3 regions of the Pelatocladus sp. BLCC-F211 genome follow, and region 3 is predicted to be linked to each of the others. Evidence: predicted binding sites of a transcription regulator. Region 3 holds the regulator's gene; each other region holds the start of a gene.

Region 1 (7,221 bases), on a different contig from region 3:
GTTTCATGTAATAACTGAGCAGTTCCCAAGACTGTTTGTAAAGCTAGTTGATTGGCGATCGCTCTGGGTAAACCTGCGGCGACTCCTCCATCTGCAAGTGCTTCTACCATTAATGCTACATAAGCTGGCCCACTACCTGATAAACCAGTGACTGCATCCATTTGTGATTCTGGTACTTCTACTACTTCCCCCACTGCTGAAAACAACTTCCGTGCTATTTCCAGATGTTTAATGTGGGTATAAGCACCAGGAGTAATAGCAGTAATCCCTGCACCTACGGTTGCTGGCGTATTTGGCATTGCTCGAATTACTGGTAATTGCCCAAAAGCTGCTTCTAAATTGGATAAAGTTACACCCGCCAATACAGAAACCACTAGCGGTGAATGTCTTTGATCAAGGACATCCGCTAATTCTTGAGCGATCGCACTGAAAACCTGGGGTTTAACAGCTAAACATATTACATCCGTTGTTTGGCTAAAAACCAAGCGATTATCACCTGTCACAGCCACATTGTACTGCTCTGCTAAAAAACTTTGGCGTGTGGGCTGTGGTTCACTAACCATCACTTCTGATGGATGATAAATCGAGCGAGCAATAAGGCGGGATAATAAAGCTTCTCCCATTACCCCGCCGCCAATTAATCCAAATTTATGAGTCATTAGTAGAGACGCGATTAATCGCGTCTGTACAATAGTCATTGGTCTAGAGACGCGATTAATCGCGTACAATAGTCAATAGTCAATACTCTGGACTGTGGACTCTTGACTTTTGACTAATTTTAGTTTATTGTACCATGCGATTGGGTTCGCTTCCCCAAGTTTGATTACCAGGTACGGGACGTGGTGTACGTAGTGGTGGTTGAGGTACTTCGTGAAGAACTCCGCCTTGGGTACTGACTTGGACGCAACTGGGTGTAAACAAAAAGATGCTTTCGCCAATACGTTCTTGATGTCCATCCAATGCGTAAGTGCCACCTGCAACAAAATCAACAGCTCGCTGTGCTTGATCAGGGTCCATGATTGTCAAGTTTAATACCACTGACTTTCGCTCTCGTAAGGCTTGAATTGCCTGTGGCATTTCTTCAAAAGTACGTGGTTCTAGTACTAAAACTTCTGAAATACCATTAATAGCACCGGGCATACCAATAACATTACTCATTGTTTTTGCAGAAGCAGTTGCTACATCTGGATTCGCATTCATTGTAGGCATGGGTTCACGCCAACGTCGATTGGCTGAGGTAGCTTCTTGGGGTACAGGCTGTTGATTTTGCTCCTGATACAGATTCTGATAAGTTTCTGCTTCAGGTTCTTCTTCATAATACTCGTATTCTACTGGCTCATTTAAACCAACAAAGTCTCTCAGTTTAGAGAAGATATTGTTCATAGTGTTACGCTCCTGGTGCAAATCACCTTCTGGGATCTGACAACAATTAATGCTGCCTACCTATGCCGCTACACAGAGCGGACGCTTTTGCAATTCTATAAGTTGTTTGTAACATGTACTACGGCGCAAACTGTTGAACGAACGCCCCCCTAGAACGTTTGTATCTAGCTTGCACGCAATAATGAGTCAAGATTATAGCCTAACTATTTTTGAATGCAAAGTTGCTTTAACCCCAAAGTTTTTATGTGTTTGCTTTTGTTTATACTTTATACTCAGTTATTTGCTACACCAACATCTTTGATAATTTATTTGCAACAATTCTTAATAAAGCAAATCTTAGCATCTGCTATCTCAAAATTACAGAAAACAAGGCTCAATGTTTCATTTATTGCCAAACTCAGATGAAAGCCAGAAAGCAAAAAACCGTAGAGACAGCTTTGAAAACCGACCTCTACGGATTTAATTCTGTAAAAAAAATAATTTTTAAGGACAGAATAATCAACAGATCATCAAAATCGTGAACAAGGGATAAGGGAAGAGAGACAAGGGAGAATTATTTAACAAGTCTGTTCCCCATGCCCGATGCCCAATGCCCAATTTACGCACTACGCTCTCCAAACAAGATTGTTCCTAAACGCACCATCGTTGCACCTGCTTCTATGGCTAGTTTATAATCACCTGACATTCCCATTGAAAGATGCTGCATTTGAATATGGGGCCAGTTTTGTTCGCGGATTTCTTGAGCTAGTTCACGTGTGCGATTAAACACTGCCATAATTTCCTGCTCAGTTAGCCTCAGAGGCGGAATTGTCATCAAACCTTGAATTTGTAAATTTTTGCATTGATTCAGTGTTGGTAAGTCAGCTAAAAGCTGAGGTACACTCCAACCCGACTTATTGGGATCAGGAAGAATTTTGACTTGCAGACACACATGAGGACTCACGCCTATTTGCTGCGCTAACTCGTTCAAGCGCTGTGCTAGCTTCAAATTATCTACTGAGTGAATCCACTGGAAATTTTCTAAGGCTTTTTTGGCTTTATTGCTTTGCAAGTGTCCAATAAAATGCCAAGTAATATCAGATAAGTCTTGTAACTCTGCTTGTTTTGCGATCGCTTCTTGAATGCGATTTTCGGCAAAATCTCGAATTCCCGCAGTATAGGCAGTACGAATGACATCAGTTGGTACTTGTTTGCTAACTGCAATCAACCGAACTGAAGGTGGTAGTTCTGCACGCACAGTATTAATACGTTCGCTAATCGGGCTGCTCATTGGAAGGTGCGTTGGAAGATACTTTGCAACTGATCGTACTCCTGAGCTTGTCCTGTACGACGTAGATTACGCAAGCGATTTTCTAGCAACATTCTGGCTTCAGTACGTCCTATCGGCTGAAATTTGACACCTTTAGCGTCAGTTATTACTAAAAAAAATAGGCGTTGAGCATACAGTGTAGTGAATAACTCTTGGTTTTCATCCACCATACAGATCCTATAGAGCAAACCCCAAGTTGGATGATTGATGTAAGTTTCTGAGCTTTCTGGGTTCATTTAAATACTTGAAGGTAAGAATAGTATAGATAGTATGTTTTCGCAGTTGAATGCCAAGATTGGTGAGGCTGACAGTTTCATTTGCAAAAGTCAGGGGTAAAACAAAAGGTGGAACCTCCTGGAGGGGATAAGGGGAAAAGGAACTTAAAAGCCTTTGGACTCTGACCTTTTTCCAAACTAATAATAATGCCTTTACCCTCTCTCTAACTTTTACCTAAACTGTAGATAATGCGTAGCTAAGGCATATTGCTGTCGTAATTAAAGGCACTAGCATTTGGGGTAAAGCGTTCAGAGGGCTTGAGGAGGTAGAGACATGAAAGGAAAATTTGCCCATTCCCTCCTGTTTTACTCTCATCCTCTGTTTGTTTCCCCTCTACCAATGCTGCCATAATTGCCGTCTTTTTGTTATACAAATTCGCAAACAGCCTACCAATAGGTCAATGGTCAATGGTCAATGCTCACTCCTTATACTCCCCTATTCCTGATTCCTGATCCCTGATCTCTGATCCCCTAAAACAGTTGCTAGCGCTTGTAGTTGTGCTTGAGCTTTGTGTAAAGATTCATGCCATTCTCGTTCGGGATCGCTGTCTGCGACAATTCCTGCTCCCACTTGTCCCCAGACAATATATGTGCTTGGAGTACTTGGTGTGCTTGGTGTGTAAATTGGGCATTGGGCATTGGTTTTTTTCTCCGCGTCTAGTGCGTCTCTCTGCTCCCTGCTTCCTTGTCTTCCTTGTCCACGCCACGTGCTACAACGCTCTTGACCCGCGCAACGCAGTGGCTCCCCTTGTCCCCCATGTTCCCCTTGTCCTTCGGAACAGGGAGCCAAAAGCAGAGTACGAATTAAGATGTTTAAATCCAAGTTCCCTTGCCAATCTAAATAGCCACAGGAACCATAGAACAAGCTACGCCGTACAGGTTCTAGTTCTTCGATAATTTCCATACAACGAACTTTGGGACAGCCTGTGATTGTACCACCAGGGAATATGGCACGAATCAAATCAACAGGGCTAACATCATCTCTGAGAGTACCTGTGATGTTGCTAACCAGATGCATAACGTGACTATAGCGTTCAATAGTCAGTAATTCATCAACGTTCACACTTCCCCATTCACACACCCGTCCTAAATCATTACGTTCTAAATCCACTAACATGATATGTTCGGCACGTTCTTTGGTGTTATTGAGTAAATCTTCTGCTAATTTTTGGTCTTGTTCTGGCATCATCCCACGCGATCGCGTTCCGGCGATCGGTCTGGTGGAGACATGAAATTTGGTGTCTGTATGTCTTTGTGATTTTACTAACCTCTCTGGTGAACAACTAATGATTTCTCCCCACGGTGTTTGAAAATAGCAAGCAAAAGGAGAAGGATTGATTTGCTGCAAAGCACGATATATCTCCCAACCAGAAACAGTTGTTTGTGTTTCAAACCGTAACGAGAGATTTGTTTGAAATATGTCTCCAGCCTGAATGTATTTTTTGGCATGGTTAACTGCTGCTTCGTATTCTTCTTGAGAACTGTAGAAGCGCAGAGTATTAGAGGGAGAGAAAGGGGACAAAAAGACAGGGGGAGATGGGGGTTTTATGAAAAATTTCTCCGTGTCTTCGAGTCTTTTAGTTTCCGTGTCTTCTTCCAACTTTCTCTCTAATTCATCGAATTCATCGGGGCTACTGGCGGCTAACCATAAGATTTGCTCCCAATGATCTAAAACGGCAAAACTATCTGGTTCGTACCAAAAAGCAACCGGAAATGGTAATGAATCAGATTTAGTGTATGGTAGCTGCTCAATTTCTCTGGCGATATCATACCCTAACCAACCTAGCCAACCACCCGTAAAGGGGAGGTGAGGAGATAGGGAGGTGTGAGGAGGAGCGTGAAAAATATTTTCTCCCCCTTGTCCTCTTACTCCCCCTACTTTTTGTTGCAGTAACTGTTCGAGAAATGGTAAAACTTCTCCCAGCGCCGGAGTCCACATTTGGGGGTATCCATCTAGATAACGAGGAGCGCCTGCACAAATAGAATAACGGGATAGTTGAGGGTTATCTGTTGGTGTTGGGTATGGACTTTCTAATAAAGTTGCTATTCCTAATGTCTGTTTATAACCAAATAAAGCAGCGAAAATATCGGAACCAGTGCGATTTCTTAAAGGAAGCGATCGCCAATACCAAGGTTGTATCATAAATTTGACTAACTCAATCAGCAGTAATCTAGGAGATAATTGAAAGTTAATTTTGAGTTTGTTTTTACTATATTTGGTATATTCAATTTATAGTAATTGAATATACATTGATAGTCTGTAAAATTGCTACTAAAATGAAGATTATTTGTACTGAAATTCCTGATATTCTCATAATTGAACCTGAAGTCTTCCAAGATGATCGTGGCTTTTTCTTTGAAAGCTATAATTATAAAAAATTTGCTGAAGCTACTAGCCATTTATTTAACTTTGTCCAAGATAACCATTCTTACTCCAAACAAAATGTTTTGCGTGGTTTACACTACCAAATTCGACAACCACAGGGAAAGTTGGTCAGAGTAGTTAGTGGTAGTATATTTGATGTTGCTGTAGATATCAGAAAAAGCTCCTCGACCTTTGGTAGGTGGATAGGTTATGAAATCAACGCCGAGAACAAACGCCAACTTTGGATACCACCAGGGTTTGCTCACGGTTTTGTTGTACTTTCAGAATTTGCCGAAGTCCTTTATAAAACCACAGATTACTATGCACCCCAGTATGAACGATGCATCCTTTGGAATGATCCCGACTTGGGAATAGACTGGCGTCTCACCACATCACCAATCCTATCTATTAAAGACAAGGCAGGTAAACTTTTTCCAGAGTCCGAAGTTTTCACTCAATGCCCTATTTTAGCGATGAAGTAGATGATTGTGGTTGTGGCGTAAACTGTGGCAGCATTTTTGCAAAATGAACTAAATATGGGTTTGGAGGGCGATCGCTACATGCTTATATCTTTGTTCATTATTCACATAATGATATCCGCTAACTTGACATTAAAAAAATATTAAAAATACAAACTAATGCTTTAGAATCAGTATTTTCAAGTATTAATTTATGAGTAAATTAATTCTAATAATCGGTAGTAATGGTCAAGTAGGTCAAGAACTAAAACAAATTTTATCAACCTACGCCAATGTAATTTCAGTTGCGCGTCCCACTGTAGATTTTGCCCAACCAGATACTATATCCAGTGTAATTAGAGAAAAGCAACCAAAAATTATCATCAATGTTGCTGCTTATACTGCGGTTGATAAAGCTGAAAGTGAACCAGAATTAGCAAAAGCTATTAATGCAACAGCCCCGCAAATTCTGGCACAGGAAGCCAAAAAACAACAAGCTTTTTTGATTCATATATCTACTGATTACGTTTTTGATGGCAACAATTGTCGTCCTTATCAAGAAGAAGATCAAACTAACCCCTTAAGTATCTATGGTCAAACTAAACTAACAGGAGAAGAAGGTATTCGCGAGACTTACAATCATCATCTCATTCTACGTACTGCTTGGGTTTATGGAACTTTTGGTAAAAGCAATTTTGTCAAAACGATGCTACGACTAGGAGGAGAAAGAGAAGAAATTCGGGTTGTCGCAGATCAAATCGGTAGTCCTACTTGGGCGAAAGACATAGCAGAAACCATAGCTAAATTAATACCCCAATTGAATTCAGAAATTGCTGGAACTTACCACTATACCAACAGTGGCGTTGCTAGCTGGTATGACTTTGCTGTGGCAATTTTTGAAGAAGCCCAACAATTAGGTTTTCCACTGAAAATCCAACGAGTTATCCCGATTACTACTCCCGAATATCCTACACCAGCCCACCGCCCAAGCTACTCAGTTCTAGCATGTGCCAAAATAGCAGAGATTTTGGGAAATCATCCGCCCCATTGGCGACAAAGATTAAGGAAAATGTTGCAAGAGTTATTAGTTAGTAGTTAGTAGCTATTTTTATATTGCTAACTAATATTCAATATCTTCTAAACCAATACTTATGAAAGCATTAATTCTTGCTGGCGGTAAAGGTACTCGTTTACGTCCTCTAACTTATACAGGGGCAAAACAACTTGTACCCGTTGCAAATAAGCCAATTCTATGGTATGGCATTGAAGAGATGGTTGCCGCTGGTATAACTGATATTGGTATCATCATCAGCCCAGAAACGGGAACAGAAGTACAAGCTAAAACCGGAAATGGCGATCGCTTTGGAGCAAAAATTACCTATATCTTACAAGAACAACCAGCAGGACTCGCCCACGCGGTGAAAGTTGCTT
Region 2 (7,221 bases), on a different contig from region 3:
TAGTTGTCGGGTTGCCGACCGTCAAAATAGCTCGATGCCAGGACTTTTATTCTCACAAAAAGCTTCCTAATATTTATGGTGGAAAAAAGCGATCAGTTCAATAGGACTGACCGCTTTTTGGTTAATGCTGAAATTTAGAGAAAAATAACAGATGGGTATTAAACTGAAGCGTACGTCCAATTCTGGAAAATATTTCTCATTAGCACGGTAGTCAGGGACGCGATCGCCATGACAAACTTCATCAAATTTAATGACCTCTTGCTATGAGAACAGACAGCATCACCTTGTTACAGTAGAGAAATAATGGTGCTTAAGAGATTAAGAGATCAGGAGATCATCTTATGGAATCAATGCTTAAGGATATAAACCTCTATCAGTTAAAGCTTGGGCAACCCGACCAACCCCTAACGTATAAGCTGCTAGTCTTAAAGGAATCTGTCGTGTTTTGGAATGCTTAATAACTTGACGGTATGCTTGCACCATCAAGTGTTCTAATTCGCGGTTGACTCGTTGCTCATCCCAAAATAAATAAGAAAGACCTTGTACCCACTCTAAATAACTCACTACCACACCACCCGCGTTAGCCAAGATATCTGGTAGTACAGTTACACCCCGCGCTTCTAGCGCTTGGTTAGCGATGAGAGTCACTGGACCGTTAGCCGCCTCTGCAACTATCTTGGCTTGGACTTGATTCACATTGTCTTCTGTGATTTGGTTTTCCAAAGCTGCGGGAATTAAGACATCACAAGGTAAAGTTAGTAACTCTGCATTGTTGATTGGTATTGCTTGTGGAAAGCCAACCACACTCCTACGGTTCTCAGCAGCATAGGCTTTCAAAGTAGGAATATCAAGACCAGTTTCTGAATAAACTCCTCCAGATCCAGTCGATACAGCTATCACTTTCGCTCCTGCTTCATGCATTAACAAAGCTGCTGCACTACCGACATTGCCAAAACCCTGGATAACTACTCGGACATCTGCCAAGGACTTACCCTGATCAGCTAGCGCCTCCCTGACAATAATCATTACGCCGCGTCCCGTTGCCATCTCCCGTCCCAGTGAACCACCGATAGATAGCGGTTTTCCAGTCACAACTCCGGGAACAGCATGACCAACATTGACAGAGTAAGTGTCCATCATCCAAGCCATTTCGCGGGCAGAAGTACCCATATCTGGTGCCGGTATGTCTACACTAGGGCCAATATCTTTGATTAATTCGCTGGTGTATCGTCGGGTGAGCCGTTCTAATTCACCCACACTGTAACGTTTTGGATCGAGAGCAATACCTCCTTTGGCACCACCGTAAGGAATACCTAGTAACGCACATTTCCAGGTCATTAGCATTGCTAGTGCTGATACCTCCCGCAACGTCACAGCTGGATGGTAACGAATGCCACCTTTGTAGGGCCCTAACACATCACAGTGTTGGACTCGATGTCCTGCTAAAATTTGTATTTCGCCATTATCCCGTTTTACAGGAATGGAGACTGTAACTACCTTACGTGGATGACTAAGTACCTGCAACAGACCTAAATCTAGCTTTAATTCTCGTGCTGCTGCTTCCAAATAGCTACAAGCTTGATCTAATGGGCAAATATACGCTGGAGAAGAAGCTTCCAGTGACTGTATAGAAGTTGTAATCATAGATTTTTCTCTTCCTATCACACTTCCACAAAATCTTTTGCTTATGGAACCGGAGGTCTATGTCTAGGCTAACGTTTATTTTTGAGAAAAACTATAATTTCTGTAGTTTATGTTACAAAATTTCGCGATGTAGCTTTTTTTGCTCGCTTTCAAGATAGTAATATAGAGTGACCAGAGATACACATAGATGAACACAGATAAAAAACATACTTGTTATCTGTGTTCATTCCTTTTTTATGTATGGCGGGGTGCAAGGGTATGGAGGTGTGAGGGTGTGAGGGTATAAAAGGAAAAAAGAGTTTTTTTAAATCTATATCCTTGCATAGCTCGAAATTTTTTACCCACACCCAAAATTCTCCTAAACCCCTACACCTCTACACAAACACCTCAGAACTAAAGTTACCGTGTAAACCGTAAGGAATATGATGTTTAAGATGTAGCCTTGCTACTGGGTCTTTGTTGAAATTACGGGCATCTAGAATTACTACATCTGAGCGATCGCAACTCGCATCATAAACTAGAGCTAACACCCAACCATCGTCTTCCCCTTGAGAATAGGGACGGGGTACAAACACTGGTTCGCTAGCAAAGCCTTTGGGTGCAGCACTCCAGAGTTGTCGCTCTCCTGAGTGAAGATCCATCTTTAAAAATGCTTGTAAAGGAGCGTTACCACTGGGAGCATGAGCAGCACCAATATATAAATAACGATGCTCTCGCCCCACTTTTTGAGGATGCAAAGTTGGAAATTCACAACAGCGACTTTCTATTAACTTTCGCTGTACAGTCTTGTCTTGGAGATTGAGGTGAAAGCGCCAGAGTTGTCCAGGCTTGAGAGCATCAAAATCAGTCTGTCGAAAATCACTTTCTGGTTCAACTTCTGGTAAGGATTCGTAGCAAATAGAATCAATAATAATTTCGTTTCCTTGCTCAAAAGCATTGGCATGGTGGAACACAAAACCAGAGTGAGTTTCGATAATTTGCACCCCCCTTAGTCCCCCCTTATCAAGGGGGGGTTGGCGAGGAATAATGATGACTCGCGTTGGTTGATTGGGTTGAAACTTAATACATTCACCTGCACCACGTATTCCCAAAGCAAAAGGTATCGGATTGAAACTCACAGGATTTTGAAAGAATACGCAGTAGTTTGGGGTAATAGCAAAATCGTGAATAAAGGCGAAACCCGGTACACTATGGGTGTGCTTTCTCACAATAGTGCCTGTTGTGTCTAACTCAAAAATAGTAATAGTTGTGGATAGCCCTACTTTGATAGAAAAGTTTACCAAACAAGGTTCACCACCATCGAACTCACAACTTGGATCGAAACAGGGATGAGCGCTAAATGCTTCACCTTCTGACAGCACACCGTGAAAGTATTCTTTACCCAAGGTATCGAGTGTATGAGGATCAAGGCGATGAGGTTCTGCTGCTTCCCACAGAGCCAGCAGTTTATCACCCCAGTAGATCACATTGGTATTAGCAATATTTTTGAGTTTAAAGTCGAAAGCATTAGCTAGCCAACCACCTGGTTTTTGTGTACCAAAGACACCACGGTAGAGAAGTTTACCCGCTTTTTGTTCTTCCAAATACGCATCAGTCCGGACAAAGCGATTGCGGAAGTGGGCGCGACCATTTGCAAATGTTATACGACTAATCATCCCATCCCCATCAAAGGGATGATGAATTGGTTGCCCATTTATATCCAACAAACCAGGGCCATTTCTGAACAAAGTACCATGAAGTTCTGGTGGAATTTGCCCTTCTATGTCATCTATCCAATAATCAAATTCTTGTTTTAAAGATTTATATCCACCTTGCCAATCGTTACGGTTATAAGGTTTTGTAGAAATTTGAGAAATTAGTTCTTGAGTTTCAAAAGTTTGCATATCTTGAAAATGGGATTGGGGAAAGGGGAAAGGGGAAAGGGGATTAGGGGCGAAGGGGTAACGGAGAATGGGGATTAGGGATAAAGAAAGGGGGACATATCAATTCAAAATACCCTTCTGGAACAAAATTAAGAACTTGTTGAGCTTATTACCCCATACCCACTTCCCGATCCCCTTTCCCCGATCCCTTAATCCCTAACTACTTCTGACTCTAGTTCTCGCAGCATCAATTCCGGCATCATATTGGGTACAAAAGATTCTTCATGATCCGGTACTAAGGCTGGTGGTAAATTCTTAGATGTTTCGGTTTCAGACTCAGCAGCAGGCAACCAGTTGAGAAAGGGTAACGGTAACAAGGTACTGAGGTTAGTCAGAATTACCAAAATCCAGAGTTTTTCAAAGTTTGTTTCTGTAATTCCAAACCAATGCATCAATACTGCACCGAACTCATAGGAAAGCAGTCCTGCTAAGTTAGTCACTGACATTAACAAGGCAAATAATGTTGCTTCCACTCCCGATGGACAAAGTCTGGCTGCTAGCACTAACACTGGCATATAGGCAATTTGTCCCATAACGGTAAGAATCAGGCTATCACCCAAACTAAACCAATGATCATCAATGCCTAAAGTCCGGTTTGTATGAGTTACCAGGAGCAACATTGTCATTCCTAAAGTGGCTGAAAGAACAGTACTCCAGCCAAAAATGACGCGAAAAGGGACGGTTTTAAGAAAACGTTGGAAGATCCAGATACCGACTAAGGAAGCAACGCTTGTTACTAAGCGTACTCGTCCTAAAAATTCTGGTTGAAAATGTAATTCGTTTGTAGTAAAGAAGAAAAAGGCTGATTCAGCAGTTGGCGTAGCTTGCCAGATGAAAAGAAATGCTGTTGGTAGCCAAATAGCTTTTTGAGTAATGGCTTGGCGTAGTTGTCCAATTTGATGCTTGATTGATTGGAAGTTGGGGTTTTCGGTAGTGTTGACATCCTGCTTGACTGGAGATTCAGCAATTAACCAAGCTACTGCTGAAACGATGAGGGGAAAAGAGGCAGTAATCCAAAATACGGTGCGATTACTGAAATGCTCTAAGAGGACACCACTAAAGTAAGCAGTCATCAAACCACCGAAGGCGGAAGCACCCCAACATAGGGATTGTAAAGAACCTGCTTCCGCTTGGGATTCTACCCTGGCTCGTTCCACAACTAATGAGTCAACGATGACGTCACTAATAGCAACAGATACCGAACCAAGAGCGATCGCTGCTGTCGCAATTATAGGTGTGTGAACAATTGTGGCTAGGCTCACCCAAGAAGCCGCTCCGATTATCCCCGATAACACCAAATATGGTCGTCGTCGATAGCCAAAAATAGGGAAGCCATCAGAAACAAAACCAAATAATGGTTTGACAATCCAGGGTATGGCAACTATACCCATTAAGGCTGATACTTGGGCTGGAGTTAGCCCTAATTCATCTTTGAGAAAAAAGCTGACGGCTAAACGTGCCAACCCCAAAATACCTTGGACAAAGTAAACGGTAAGAATGGCAATTAATTCGGCAGTTGGTTCATTGCCAAAAAAAATCTTTTCTTTTATTGATTCTTTGACCTTGGACAAGCCAGAGGAGGAAACCAGCATTAGATAAATAATTTTTAAGTTTTATCGACTTTTATTATCATATCTATTTTATCTAGATGACGTGTAGGAGAAGCGTTTATCGGTCAAAATCTGTTGAAATCACAGAGAATTTACAGATAAACTTGTAAAATTTAGTAAATAAAATTTACGGGTTATTTATTCTTTGAATAAGGCAAATTAAAGATTGAATTTTTATTTTCCTAGTGCTATTACAGCATTTTGTCCTCCAAACCCAAAACTAAAACACAATACCCGTTCAACCTTACTTTCACGTGCTTCTCTTACCAGATTTAAATCAAACTCTGGTTGCTGTAAGCCTACACATAGCGGTAATATTTGTTGCTGTAATGCCATCAGAGAAAAAGCCACTCCTAAAGCTCCTGATGCACCGAGAGTATGTCCTGTAGCTCCTTTTGTAGAACTAACTGCCACCTGTTGAGAAAATAAGCTTTGTATTAATTGGCTTTCTACTTGATCGTTAATTTGCGTAGCCGTACCATGAGCATGGATATAATCAATGTCTTTTGGCGTTAAGTGACTGCGTTGCAAACATTGCTTAATTGCTGCGATCGCACTCTGACTTTTTGGTTCTGGAGTATTGGCATGATATGCATCTGTTGTTAAGCCAAAACCAAGTATCTTTCCATACACCTTGGCTTGGCGCTGTTTTGCTGATGCCGCCGATTCTAAAATCAAAATTGCTCCCCCTTCTCCTAAAACTAAGCCTTCACGGCGCAAATCAAAGGGATATGCCCCAGTTTTAGCCAAAGCGCCCATCTTATGAAAGCCAGTCAAAGTTAGAGGCGTAATTGCTGCTTCTGTTGCTCCTGTCATGACTTGCTGACATTGTCCAGATTTAATTAAATATGCAGCTTGAGCGATCGCCCAAATCGCAGTAGCACAGGCCGCCATCGGTGCTAAAACAATCCCAGTTGCACCAATTTGTCTTGTAGCTGCGATCGCATTCATGTGTGGGAGAGTGTCTAGCCAATTCTCTAGGAATTGGGCATTGGAATTTAACATTTCCTTTACCTCTTGGGCTTTACCCTTTGTCCACCTATTTTTTGCCATCTCTTCCCACACCGCCTGATGACTGCGACTCGAACCAATGACAACGCCGCAATTTGGCAGAGGATAAACTAATCCTGCATCTTCTAACGCAGAAGCAACCAGCTGTTGAGTCAGTAATCTCACCTGTGCTGGTTGCTTGTCAATTAACCCAAGAGGACGTGGGTCTAATTCTGGAAATGGTTGACAAATTTTAATCCCAGATTTACCTGCTAGTAATTGCTGCCAGCTATCTGCTAGGTTTTGACCCAAGGCAGAAACTAAACTAATACCAGTGACAACGACTTCTACCAAGTTTTGGGGATCGGGGATCGGGGATCGGGGATTGGGGATTGGGGAAGAGGGACAAGGAGGACAAGGAGGACAAGGAAGAAATTTCTCCCCATTCCTGATCCCTAATTCTCGATCCCCGATCCCCGATCCCTATTTTTCACTATTTTTCAAATTTTCTGCACCTTGGGTGACTTTGGCTGAGTCGATGCGATCACCTTGCTGAATTTTGTTTACTACATCCATACCTTCTGTGACGTAGCCGAATACAGCGTAGCTACCATCCAGAAAACCCAAATCAGCTAAGGCAAAGTAAAACTGTGAAGAAGCAGAATCTGGCATTTGCGATCGCGCCATTGCCACTGCACCCAGTTTATGTGTCAACACGGGTGGTTGATTGATGCGAGCTGATTCCAATGTTTTGCCGTAAATGGGGTCGTCTGATCCTTTGGGCTTAATTTCCAGGGGAATATAGCGCTCACTACCTGTTTTAGGATCAATAAAACCACCAGTTCCTAACCTGTTAGCTGCAACTTTCGGGTCTTTACTTTGGGGATCGCCACCTTGAACAACAAAAGGTTGGGGTTGACGTACAACTCGGTGGAAAACTAAGCCATCATATACACCACGTTGTACTAAGTCTATAAAGTTACCAGCAGTGATGGGGGCATTAGTACCGTCTACTTGAATGGTAATAGGAGAACCATTGACGGTCATTACCACGG
Region 3 (7,221 bases):
ACAGGACTTGTCCTGTAATTCCACTTGCCAAGTCGCTACACAAGAATGCTGCTGCATTACCTACCTCAGTCTGTGTAACGGTGCGCCGTAAGGGGGCTACTTTCTCGACATGGTGAATCATATCTAAAATACCGCCAACGGCACTAGAAGCCAAAGTACGAATTGGGCCGGCGGAGATCGCATTGACGCGGATATTAGCAGAGCCTAGTTCTGATGCTAAATAACGTACGCTTGCTTCTAATCCGGCTTTAGCAACTCCCATGACATTATAGTTGGGGATTGCTCTGATAGAACCTAAATAAGTCAGAGTTACTATGCTTCCTCCTGAAGTCATTAAAGGTTTAGCTGCACCAGCTAGTTGCACTAAAGAATAGGTGCTGACTTCTAAAGCTGTACGAAATCCTTCACGCGAGGTTTGGCTAAAGTCTCCACTCAAATCATCTTTTTGGGCAAAAGCGAGACAATGAATCAGAATATCTAAGCTACCCCACTTATCCTGGATTGTTTCAAAGGTAGACTTAATTTCCTCGTCATTTTGAACATTACAAGGCAAAAACAGAGTAGGATTGAGTGGTTCGACCAATTCTGCGACTTTCTTTTCCATTTTGCCTTTTTCGTCGCTTAAATAGGTAATGCCAAGGTTAGCTCCGGCTTTGTGCAATTGTTGAGCAATCCCCCAAGCAATAGAACGGTTATTAGCAATGCCTGTAACAAGGGCATTTTTTCCAGTCAGATCCAGCATAGAAATCATTGATGTGATGTTTCACTAGGAGCATACATGAATCTGAGCTTGGTTTGTCTTCGTTTGATCAATTTGATTTTTGAGCGACTAGTTAGGGTGGATGTAAGAGAAGAGACTTCATCTAGCTTTAACCACAATCGGATACAAACAGCTAATTTGAAAGATAGATGATTAAAAAGACTTTTAAGCAGAGTAAAGGTTTTAGAAAAAGGTATTTTTCTCTTGAGAGTAACTAAATTTATTAGTGGTTTATTTTGCACCCACACTATCCTATATTTTCACATCCGTATTTTCTAGACCTAAAGTGCCAAAATTGCTTTTTACCATCAATGTACCATTTAATGTTTTAATAAAGTCTCTATGAAACCTTCTTTTTTCTTCAAAAACTTATTGTCTACAATTTTGGAAGTACCTAACAAAAAGTACTAGATCCCTGCACTAGAAATTTTGTATCATGTTGAACAAACATCAATTGAACAAAAGGGTTAAGTATAGGACTGTACAAAAGGGTTGACAATGTTTTATTGAATTGTCGAGTGTATTCTTAGGAAATCCATATTCATTTTTCCGGCGTTGGGTAGGGGAAGGGAGATGATCGTGACACAAGATAAAGCCCTAGCAAATGTTTTTCGTCAAATGGCGACTGGAGCGTTTCCGCCAGTGGTGGAATCGTTCGAGCGCAACAAGACGATCTTTTTCCCCGGCGATCCTGCTGAAAGAGTTTACTTTCTTTTAAAAGGTGCAGTTAAACTCTCCAGGGTGTATGAAGCAGGAGAAGAAATAACCGTAGCACTTCTGCGGGAAAATAGTGTATTTGGGGTTTTGTCCCTACTAACGGGAAATAAGTCAGACCGTTTTTATCATGCAGTTGCTTTTACGCCTGTGGAATTGCTCTCAGCACCCATTGAACAGGTAGAACAAGCACTCAAGGAAAATCCAGAACTATCGATGTTGATGCTGCGGGGTTTATCTTCGCGCATTCTTCAGACAGAGATGATGATTGAAACCCTCGCTCACCGAGATATGGGTTCAAGATTAATAAGTTTCTTATTAATTCTCTGTCGAGATTTTGGTCTTCCTTGTGCAGATGGAATCACAATTGATCTCAAGCTATCTCATCAGGCGATCGCTGAAGCAATTGGTTCGACTCGCGTTACTGTCACTAGGTTACTAGGCGATTTGCGCGAAAAGAAGATGATTTCCATACACAAGAAAAAAATTACAGTCCACAAACCCGTGACATTAAGTCGGCAATTCACTTAATTGCATTTGGGAAGCGGAATTAAAAAATTATAGACACTCTTGTAAAAATAGGTAATGGGTAATGGGTAATGGGTAATATGGTAAATTTTCTTGTTTTTTCCCTTTTAATCCTTTCCCCTTAACCCTTTTCCCTGAACCTAGTAATTTATCAACCTGCAATTCGCCACAGAAAATGCCTGAAAGTAGTAGGCTGTATCTGGAAGGATCTCTTCGGTAAATACAAACAGATGGCCACCGGGTACATCCTCATTATTGCAATCTTAGTTTTGGGAGGCGTTATTGCCACCGTCGGCGATCGCATTGGGACGCGGGTTGGCAAAAAACGGCTCTCACTTTTCAACCTCAGACCGAAAAATACAGCTGTATTAGTAACAATTTTGACCGGGTTGGGCATTTCCGCATCAACCCTGGGCATTTTATTTTTAGCTGATGATGGCTTGCGTAAGGGAGTTTTTGAGTTACAAGATATTCAAAAAGACCTTAGGCGGAAACGCGTACAACTGGAGACTACAACCCAGCAACTTAATACAACCAAGACAGAACTAGATCAAGCCCGAAAAGAACAAACCAAAGCTCAAGAGGATTTGCAAGAAATTAACAAATCTTTACAAGCAGTCAACGCTAAACAACAGCAAACGCAAGCCCAGCTTAACCGTACGATTAATCAACAAGCACGCACTAAAAGCCAGCTTGCAGGCACTCAAAAACAATTGAGTCAAGTAGCAACTCAATATGAAAAAGCTATAGCTCAGTTGCAAAACGTTTATCAAGAAAGAAACAGACAGCTAGAGGAAATTAAACGACTCAAAGCAGAACGCCAAAAACTTTATGAACAAGCTAAACAGGCGGTTGCTGAAGCCCAAGCAGCCATTGACAAACGCGATCGCGAACTAGCCAAGCGTCAAGAAATGATTCAAAATCGGGATCAGACAATTGCGAAACTAGATGCGATCATTCAAAAGCGTAATCTCGAAATTACAGCACGGGAGCAAATTATTGCCCAACGAGAAACCCGCCTCAAACAACTGGAAACACAACAGGATTTTCTGGAACAGGAAGTCGCAAGACTAGAAAAGTACTACCAGTCTTATCGCGACTTACGTTTAGGGAAACTGGCCTTAGTTCGAGGTCAAGTTCTGGCTGCTGGAGTAGTCCGCGTCGAACAACCTGCGGCTGCTCGTCAAGCAGTAATCCAGCTATTAAAGGAAGCAAATAGAAACGCCAGTACAAAGTTAAGTGAACCTGGAATTAATACTCTCCCAGGTGTGCAGGTACTACGCGTCACCGGAGAACAGGTTGAACAGTTAAGTAATCAGATTAAAGATGGTCGAGATTACGTGGTGCGGATTTTCTGTGCAGGTAACTACGTCAGAGGAGAAAAACCAATCGAATTTTTTGCAGATGCAGCACTCAATCAAATCGTGTTCTCTGGAGGTGAAGTACTAGCTACAACGACGGCTGATCCCAAAACCATGACATCCTATCAACTGCGACAGCGCTTAGAACTGTTAATTTCTGCTTCCCAATTTCGCGCTCGTAGTGCTGGAATTTTAGAAGATATTCAAATCGATGGGACTTTTTTGCGTTTTATTGCCGATTTACGACAATATGACCAATCAATAGACATTAAAGCTATTGCCGCAAAAGATACATATACCGCCGGGCCGTTGAAAGTAAAATTGGTGGCAATTAAAAATGGACAAGTGATTTTTAGTACTTAATTTTGTTAGTAGTTATTGGTTAGTAGCAGATCACTAATACATTAACCAATAACTACTAACTAATAACTATTATTTAAAATCATCTTTAAAATATGAATTTAAGTGAATTTACACCAACTCAACCAGTAATTTTAGGGTTTGATCCCGGTAAAGATAAATGTGGTTTAGCAGTGATGGGGCTGGATCGAAAGCTACATTATCATCAGGTTATACCTTCTGGTGAAGCGATCGCCAATATTGAAACTCTGCGCCAGAGATTTCCTATTTCTTTAATGGTGATGGGTGATCAAACCACAGCCAAACGCTGGAAACAGCAACTACAACAAGAATTGTCAGAGCAGTTAAATATTATCTTGGTCGATGAACGCTACACCAGTTTAGAAGCACGCGATCGCTATTGGCAAATGTTCCCACCAAAAGGAATCACCAAACTGTTACCACAAGGAATGCGAACACCTCCAAGACCAATCGATGACATAGTTGCCATTCTCCTGATTGAAAGATATCTAAGTCGTCTTACAGAATCGGCAAAATGAATTATGAATGATCAAAAATTTCATAATTCATCATTCATCATTCATAATTCTTAGTCAAAGTTCTGCCCGAATAGTAAAAGCATAGTCTCCTCCTGGTTCAAGTTGGTAATCTTTTTGCTCTAAAAAACGACCAAGAGGTTCTTTGATTAAGGCACGACCTTGTGATGGTTTGACAGACAATTCTCCTCGGCGGAAGTGCCATTGAAACTGCCACTCAAAATCTCCTGCTCTTACTTCTCCTTCCAGTAGGCCCTGTTGCCAAGATTGACGGATAATCCTCACATGGGCTGTTGTTTGGGGTAAACGTTTAGCACTCACGTTGCTTGATGTCAAGTATTGATAAAAGCTGATCAGTTATAGCTTTACATTTACACAAAATACATCAAATATACCTATAGAAGTAAATAGGGGTTGCTGAAAAATTCAGAAGGCAGAAGTACAAAGGCACTTAACACACCCTACAAAACTTACTATCCCCCTTCCAATCCCTTGATGAAGAAAAAATAAATAAACCTTGAGCAATTTCTTGGTAGCCCTGATGACGCGCTATCATCGGTTATTGGCATGTTAAAAATGTGTATCCCTAAACATCCATGACCGCTTCTTACTCTGCATCCCAGCCAAACGCCGGCAACAATGCGAACACATTTATTACTGACCATCGACTGGTGGATCGCACTAAGCTGACTCAAATGTTTCAGCATTATGTCGAGACAAAAGAGAAGTATCCCCATGCGGTTTTGCTGTATCGAGTGGGAGACTTTTTTGAATGCTATTTTGAAGATGCTGTAATTCTGGCGCAGGAATTAGAACTTTACCTCACCAGCAAACCAGTAGGAGAAGTGGGAAGGGTATCAATGAGTGGTGTTCCGCACCACGCTTGGGAACGCCACGCTACTCTGTTGGTAGAAAAAGGGTATGCAGTGGTGATTTGTGATCAAGTCGAAGATGCTTCGGAAGCTGTTGGTAGATTGGTACGGCGCGAAGTAACGCGGATTATCACTCCTGGGACTTTGTTAGAAGAAGGAATGCTGAAAGCCAGTCGCAATAATTACCTCGCGGCTGTGGTAATTGCTGGCGAACATTGGGGTTTGGCTTATGCAGATATTTCTACCGGGGAATTCTTAACTACCCAAGGTAGCATTAGTGAACATTTGACGCAAGAATTAATGCGCTTGCAGCCGGCGGAGGTATTAGTTCCGACGAATGCGCCTGATTTGGGAAGTTTATTACGACCGGGAGAGAAGTCGGAGCATTTACCAGAATGTTTACCACCAGCGTTTTGTTATGCACTGCGATCGCAACTACCTTTTTCAGTTGGCGAAGCGAGATCCAGATTATTGCAGAAATTTAAAGTGCGATCGCTCGAAGGTTTGGGTTGCGAACACCTCCCCCTCGCAGTCCGGGCGGCTGGTGGTCTTTTAGAATACCTAGAAGATACACAAAAAGAAAGTTCTGTACCCCTACAACCACTGAGAACTTACACAATTACTGATTATCTGATTGTAGACCATCAAACTCGGCGCAACCTGGAAATTACGCAAACTGTCCGTGATGGTAGTTTTCACGGTTCTTTACTTTGGGCTTTGGATAGAACTTCTACGGCGATGGGTAGTCGGGCTTTACGACGCTGGTTGTTACAACCACTACTTGAGATCAAAGGTATCCAAGCACGGCAAGATACAATTCAAGAATTGCTAGAAAATACGCCTCTACGCCAAGATTTACGGCAGTTATTACGGCAAATTTACGATTTGGAACGTTTGACGGGAAGGGCTGGTTCTGGTACAGCAAATGCTAAAGATTTGGTAGCTTTGGCTGATTCTGTGTCCAAGTTGCCGGAATTAGCGCTGTTAGTGATGGATGCTGCGTCTCTCTTCCTGAAAGCCTTGCAGAAAGTTCCCCCTGGTTTGGAGGAGTTAGGGCAAAAAATCCGTAGTTATATTGTGGAGTCACCACCAATACATATTAAAGAAGGTGGATTGATTCGTCAGGGAGTTAATCCTCAGTTGGATGAAAGACGGAGTTTGGTGGAAGAAGACCAAAAATGGATTGCAAATTTAGAGGTTGATGAACGGGCGAGGACGGGTATTCAGACGCTGAAGGTGGGATTTAATAAAACTTTTGGATATTATATCAGTATTTCCCGTGCCAAGGCTGACCAAGTACCGTCAAATTATATACGCAAACAGACTTTAACGAATGAAGAACGCTACATTACTCCAGAGTTGAAGGAACGGGAAGCGCGGATTTTGACGGCGCGGGATGATTTGAACCAGATGGAGTATGAAATTTTCGTGGCGTTGCGGGAGGAAGTTGCAGCCCAAGCGGAGGTGATTCGGAATCTGTCGCGGGCTGTGGCGGCGGTGGATGTGTTGTGCGGTTTGGCGGAGTTGGCTGTATATCAAGGTTATTGTCGCCCTCAAATGGTAGAGGGACGAGAGATTTATGTTGTCGATGGGCGTCATCCGGTGGTAGAACAGTCTTTACCAGCTGGGTTTTTTGTACCGAACTCTACGAGTTTGGGAGGAAAGTCATTAGTCACTAGTCATTTGTCATTAGCAACTGATCAAGAACAAATCACAAATGACCAAGGACAAATGACAAATGACAATCCAGATTTGATAATTCTCACGGGACCGAATGCGAGTGGTAAGAGTTGTTATTTGAGACAGGTGGGGTTAATTCAGTTGATGGCGCAAATTGGTAGTTTTGTGCCTGCTAGGTATGCGAAGTTGAGTGTGTGCGATCGCATTTTTACCCGTGTGGGTGCGGTGGATGATTTGGCGACGGGTCAATCTACGTTTATGGTGGAAATGAATGAGACAGCGAATATTCTCAATCATGCCACATCGCGATCGCTGGTGTTGTTAGATGAAATTGGGCGAGGAACGGCGACTTTTGACGGGCTGTCAATTGCTTGGGCGGTGGCGGAATATTTAGCCGCTGAGATTGAGGC

What was found. The regulator NtcA, encoded in region 3, controls nitrogen genes in cyanobacteria. The targets are predictions, from matches to a motif close to TNTGTANNNNNNNNTACANA.
Region 1: ACE1AT_RS12305 (cell division protein SepF) is a predicted target of NtcA. The motif match lies at 1,489-1,508, and genes of this name have one in related genera.
Region 2: ACE1AT_RS24790 (Glu/Leu/Phe/Val dehydrogenase) is a predicted target of NtcA. The motif match lies at 1,744-1,763, and genes of this name have one in related genera.

Annotation. Positions count from the first base shown of each region.
Region 1 covers NZ_JBHFLM010000101.1:25,431-32,651, reverse strand. Annotated here, with positions in the region: gene proC (pyrroline-5-carboxylate reductase) at 1-659, opposite strand, end outside; gene ACE1AT_RS12305 (cell division protein SepF) at 784-1,383, opposite strand; gene ACE1AT_RS12300 (YggS family pyridoxal phosphate-dependent enzyme) at 1,982-2,653, opposite strand; gene pipX (transcriptional coactivator PipX) at 2,650-2,928, opposite strand; gene ACE1AT_RS12290 (anthranilate synthase component I) at 3,404-5,110, opposite strand; gene rfbC (dTDP-4-dehydrorhamnose 3,5-epimerase) at 5,245-5,814, shown strand; gene rfbD (dTDP-4-dehydrorhamnose reductase) at 6,005-6,889, shown strand; gene ACE1AT_RS12275 (glucose-1-phosphate thymidylyltransferase) at 6,942-7,221, shown strand, end outside.
Region 2 covers NZ_JBHFLM010000202.1:1,566-8,786, reverse strand. Annotated here, with positions in the region: partial or broken rRNA gene rrf (5S ribosomal RNA) at 1-43, shown strand, start outside; gene ACE1AT_RS24790 (Glu/Leu/Phe/Val dehydrogenase) at 355-1,644, opposite strand; gene ACE1AT_RS24785 (carotenoid oxygenase family protein) at 2,019-3,527, opposite strand; gene ACE1AT_RS24780 (folate/biopterin family MFS transporter) at 3,716-5,158, opposite strand; gene ACE1AT_RS24775 (beta-ketoacyl-ACP synthase) at 5,351-6,520, opposite strand; gene ACE1AT_RS24770 (peptidylprolyl isomerase) at 6,650-7,221, opposite strand, start outside.
Region 3 covers NZ_JBHFLM010000123.1:109,047-116,267, forward strand. Annotated here, with positions in the region: gene fabI (enoyl-ACP reductase FabI) at 1-742, opposite strand, end outside; gene ntcA (global nitrogen regulator NtcA) at 1,334-2,005, shown strand; gene ACE1AT_RS15155 (DUF3084 domain-containing protein) at 2,233-3,726, shown strand; gene ruvX (Holliday junction resolvase RuvX) at 3,819-4,262, shown strand; gene ACE1AT_RS15165 (DUF3146 family protein) at 4,317-4,580, opposite strand; gene mutS (DNA mismatch repair protein MutS) at 4,856-7,221, shown strand, end outside.